DNA from 2 places in the Janthinobacterium sp. GW822-FHT07A03 genome. Region 1 is predicted to be linked to the other one. Evidence: predicted binding sites of a transcription regulator. Region 1 holds the regulator's gene; the other holds the start of a gene.
What was found. Region 1 encodes sigma-54, which starts transcription at its own class of promoters, with help from an activator protein. Its sites were predicted from a motif close to TGGCANGNAANCTGCTTT; they were not measured.
Positions count from the first base shown of each region.

Region 2: the regulator sigma-54 is predicted to act here: its motif matches at 1,468-1,485, upstream of AC1RJW_RS29270 (beta-propeller fold lactonase family protein).

Region 1 is NZ_JBXAKW010000002.1:581,422-583,819, forward strand. Features, by position in the region: gene lptB (LPS export ABC transporter ATP-binding protein) at 1-230, shown strand, start outside; gene AC1RJW_RS08700 (RNA polymerase factor sigma-54) at 235-1,713, shown strand; gene hpf (ribosome hibernation-promoting factor, HPF/YfiA family) at 1,783-2,142, shown strand; gene AC1RJW_RS08710 (enoyl-CoA hydratase/isomerase family protein) at 2,281-2,398, shown strand, end outside.
Region 2 is NZ_JBXAKW010000021.1:8,912-11,309, reverse strand. Features, by position in the region: gene adh (aldehyde dehydrogenase) at 1-193, opposite strand, end outside; gene AC1RJW_RS29270 (beta-propeller fold lactonase family protein) at 447-1,403, opposite strand; gene AC1RJW_RS29265 (TonB-dependent receptor family protein) at 1,608-2,398, shown strand, end outside.

The sequences.
Region 1 (2,398 bases):
CCGGCGTCGATCCGATCGCCGTGATCGAAATCCAGCGCATCGTGCGTTTCTTGAAGGAGCGCAATATCGGCGTGCTGATCACCGATCATAATGTACGCGAGACGCTGGGTATCTGCGACCGTGCCTACATCATCAACCAGGGCTCGGTGCTGGCGTCGGGACGCCCCGACGACATCATCGCGAACGAGTCGGTACGCCGGGTCTATCTGGGCGAACACTTCCGCATGTGAGCCAATGAAACAATCATTGCAGCTGCGCACTTCGCAGCATCTGGCACTGACGCCGCAGTTGCAGCAATCGATACGCCTGTTGCAATTGTCTACCCTGGAATTGCACCAGGAACTAGAGCAGTTGCTGACGGACAATCCCTTGCTCGAGCGCCTCGACGATCCGCTCGACCGTTCGCTGCGCCTGCTGTCCGACGGCGCCCTGAGTTCCACGGCCGCGCCGGCCGAAGCGCCGCCTCAGCCGCCAGGCCAGGAGGCGCCCGCAACGCCGGCCGAAGCGGAAACGTTTGACGGCGAGGCGGGCGACGGCCCGGCCGCCGCGGATGGCGGCGACAGCGACTGGAGCGAGGCGAGCCGGGGCAAGGCGCCCGACGACGAAGATTCCCGTCCGCAACTGGAAGCCCATCACTGCACCCTGCGCGAGCACCTGATGGAGCAGATGCGCGTGACGGTGCTCGAGTTGCGCGACCGCGCGCTGGTCGAGCTGATCATCGACGCGCTCGACGACAATGGCTACCTGGAGGAGTCGCTCGACGACATCCTGGCGCGCCTGCCGGAAGAGCTGGAAATCGACGCCGACGAGATGCGCACGGCCTTGTCGCTGCTGCAAAGTTTCGATCCGCCCGGCGTGGGTGCGCGCAATGCATCCGAATGCCTGGCGCTGCAGATCAAGCGCCTGCCGCACGTCGCCATGGTGACGCGGCGCATGGCCCTCGTCATCGTGGAAAAGCACCTGGCCTGGTTTGCCCAGCGCGATTTCAACAAGCTGAAGAAAGCCCTCGATTGCGACGATGAAGACTTGCGCGAGGCGCAGACGGTGATTCGCCAGTGCAACCCGCACCCGGGCGCCGTGTTCGCCTCGGACGTGTCCGATTACGTGGTGCCTGACGTCGTCGTCAAGCGCGCGCGCAATGGCTGGCAAGTCACCCTGAACAACGACGTCATGCCGCGCCTGCGCGTCAACGCCATGTACGCCAACCTGCTCAAGCAGGGCAAGGGCGAGGGCGCCATGGGCGCACAGTTGCAGGAAGCCAAGTGGCTGATCAAGAATATGCGCCAGCGCTTCGACACGATCCTGCGCGTGGCGCAGGCGATAGTAGAAAGACAAAAGAACTTTTTCTCGCATGGCGCCGTTGCCATGCGCCCCCTTGTGCTCCGTGAAATAGCTGATACACTGGGTTTACACGAGAGTACTATCTCGCGGGTAACAACTCAAAAGTACATGCTGACCCCGCACGGCATGTTCGAGTTGAAATATTTCTTTGGTAGCCACGTCGCCACCGAAGCGGGGGGCGAAGCGTCATCGACGGCGATACGGGCATTGATCGTGCAACTGACAGGAGCAGAAGACCCTAAAAATCCTTTATCCGACAGTAAGATTGCGGACATGCTGGGGGAACAAGGCATGGTGATTGCGCGACGTACTGTTGCCAAATACCGGGAAGCATTGAAAATTCCGCCAGTGAGCCTGCGTAAGTGTTTGTAAGTTTTTTTCGGTTCCTCTGCGGGCCGGATAGGATGGACCGCACGAACCCGATCATCTTTAGGAGTGTGTATGAATCTCACCATCAGCGGACATCATCTCGAAGTGACACCAGCCATCCGTGAATACGTACAAACGAAGCTGGAGCGCGTGAAACGTCATTTCGATCAAGTCATCGATATCGCCGTGATTCTGACCGTGGATAACCTCAAAGAGAAAGAAAAACGTCAAAAGGCCGAAGTCAACCTGCGTCTGAGTGGCAAAACCGTCTATGTGGAAAGCCTGGCGCAAGACCTGTATGCCGCGATCGATGCCCTGATCGACAAGCTCGATAGGCAAGTGATGAAATACAAAACCAAAGTGCAAGGGCACGGTAAAGAGGCGATCAAGCATCTGCCAGACAACTCGGAAGAAGAATTCGCCGCCGCCTAAGCGGCCTGCGACTTTCAACCGGTTGTGATCAACTAAGGGCGCACATCTTGCGCCCTTTTTTGCGCCTGGACCTTTTGAACGCAATCTTCCTCGCGCAGGGGCTAGAATGTTGGCACTTTCACTTCTTTCCTGCCTGCCATGAGCGACTTCGTCCAGACCTCCATCCGCCACCGCACGGGGCACATCGTGCTCGACCGTCCGAAAGCCTTGAATTCCCTGTCGCTGGAGATGGTGCGGGCCCTGAGCGCGGCCTTGC
Region 2 (2,398 bases), on a different contig from region 1:
CGGCATCCAGCGCCAGCTCGACGTCTTCCGTCGTGGAACGGGCGATTTCGCAAAACGGCAAGCCCGTGATCGGCGTAATGTTGGGAAAGTATTCACCTTTTACTGGTGCAACGAATTTGCCGCCGATGTAATTGTCATAGCGTTGTTTGAAGGGATTGGCTACGCCCAGTTTGCTGATGTCTGCGAGATTCATGTCGTCCTCTATCGGGTTAATTAGAATGGAATTACTTAATTAAAATCAAACGTCCTGGTACAGATGGGGTGAGTACACGCAGTCTTCCGCAAATGCCGTGCCAGCTCGCCATCCCCCTACCCAACTTAGCGGGTTTTACCTCTGTTGCAAGGGCCTGGTGGCGATATCGGCGGGTTCAATTGCTGCCGTAGCACGCCATCGCCGCTGCACAATGGAACAGGTGTACCAGACTGGAACACCTGTTCCTGTACCGCTACCGAATCACCACGCCCCATGGCAATTCGCCGACGGCAATATCGGCCACCTTCTGCGCGCGGGCCGTGTCGATGACGGACACGCTGTTCGAGCGGCCATTGGCCACGTACAGCTTGGCGCCGTCGGGCGTGATGGCCATGTTCCACGGGCGCTTGCCGACGGGAATGGTGGCCGTCACCTGATTGCTGGCCGTGTCGATCGCCATCACCGTGCCGTCCGTGCCATTCGATACATACACTTGCTTGCCGCCGGGATGGACCACGATGCCATTCGCATTTTTACCCGCTGGAATGATGGCGACGGCCTTGCGCGCCGCCATGTCGATGACATAGACGGCATTGACCAGTTCGCACGCCACATAGGCGCGGCCCGAGTCCGGACTGAAGCCGATGCCGCGCGGACGCAGTCCCACGGCGATGGAAGCCACCTGGCGGCGTTGCGCCACATCAATGACGTCGATTTGCTCGGCCTCTTCGGCGCTGACCAGCAGCCAGCGCCCATCCGGGCTGAAGACGGCGTGTTCCGGATTGCGTCCCTGCACTTTGATGTCGGCGAGCAAGGTGCCCGTCTGGCCATCGAGCAAGGCCACGCTATTGTTTTCCTCGACGGCCACGGCCACGTGACTGCCGTCTTGCGAGGCGCTGACGCCTTCGGGCGACTTGCCCAGCGCCACCGTGCGCACGGGCGCGCCGCCAGCGTTGTCGATCAGCAGCAAGGCGCTGCTGGCGGCATCCGTGACAAACAATTGCCGTCCGGTGGGGTCGGCGGCGATGCCGCGCGGCCGCTTGCCGGCGGCGATCTGGCGCACTACCTGGTCGGTCGCCGTGTCGATCACGCTCAAGGTGCCCGATTTTTCATTGGGAACATAGGCAAAGGGAGCGGCCTGAAGGGCCGTGCTGAAGAGCGCAGGCAGCAGCCAGCACACCTGGCGCAAGCGCGGGAAGAAGTTGGGCATAATCACCTTTTCAATGGCAAAACACAGGAAAAGCGCGCGGTAGCGGCGCCTCTGATAATTGCTGTATGCAAACGCCGTGCCACTGACACGCGTATAATTTCCGCCCACCAATGGAGACATGGCAGGCATATTGCTTGATACAACTATGCAGACCTGCGCCGCTCACGCGCTCAAGCAGGCTTTTATTCACATTGGAGAATCCGCATGCAGCATCGTTTCCGCCTGAACACCATCGCCAGCCTGTTTGTCGCCGGCAGCGCCACCCTGGCCCCCCACGTCTTTGCCGCCGAGTCCGCCGACCTGGCCGCCGGACAACTGATGGATACGGTGGTCGTCAGCGGCAGCCGCATCGCCCACCCCAGCCAGGAAGTGCCGGCCTCGATCGACGTGGTCGACAGCGCCCGCATCCAGGATGGGCAAATTCGCGTCAACGCGTCGGAAGCGCTGGCCGCCGTGCCGGGCCTGGTCGTACAGAACCGCCAGAACTATGCGCAAGACTTGCAGATCTCGTCGCGCGGCTTCGGCGCCCGCTCGGCCTTCGGCGTGCGCGGCGTCAAGCTGATCAGCGATGGCATTCCCGCCAGCATGCCCGACGGCCAGGGCCAGGCCGCCACCTTCAACCTCGATACGGCCGAGCGCATCGAAGTACTGCGCGGGCCGTTTTCCGCCATCTACGGCAACCACTCGGGCGGCGTGATCCAGCTGTTTTCCAAGGATGGGCAAAATCCTCCCTCCGTCGAACTGAACGTGACGGGCGGCAGCTTCGGCACCAGCAAGGTAGATATTTCGGCGCAGGGCCAGGCAGGCGGCATCGGTTACGTGCTCGACGGCTCGCGTTTCCGCACGGATGGCTTCCGCGACCACAGCGCCGCCACGCGCGAACAGGCGTTCGGCAAGATCACCGTCAAGCCGAATGCGGACAGCAAACTGACCATCGTCGCCAACAGCCTGCACCAAGGCAATACGCAAGATCCGCTGGGCGCCACCTGGGCCAC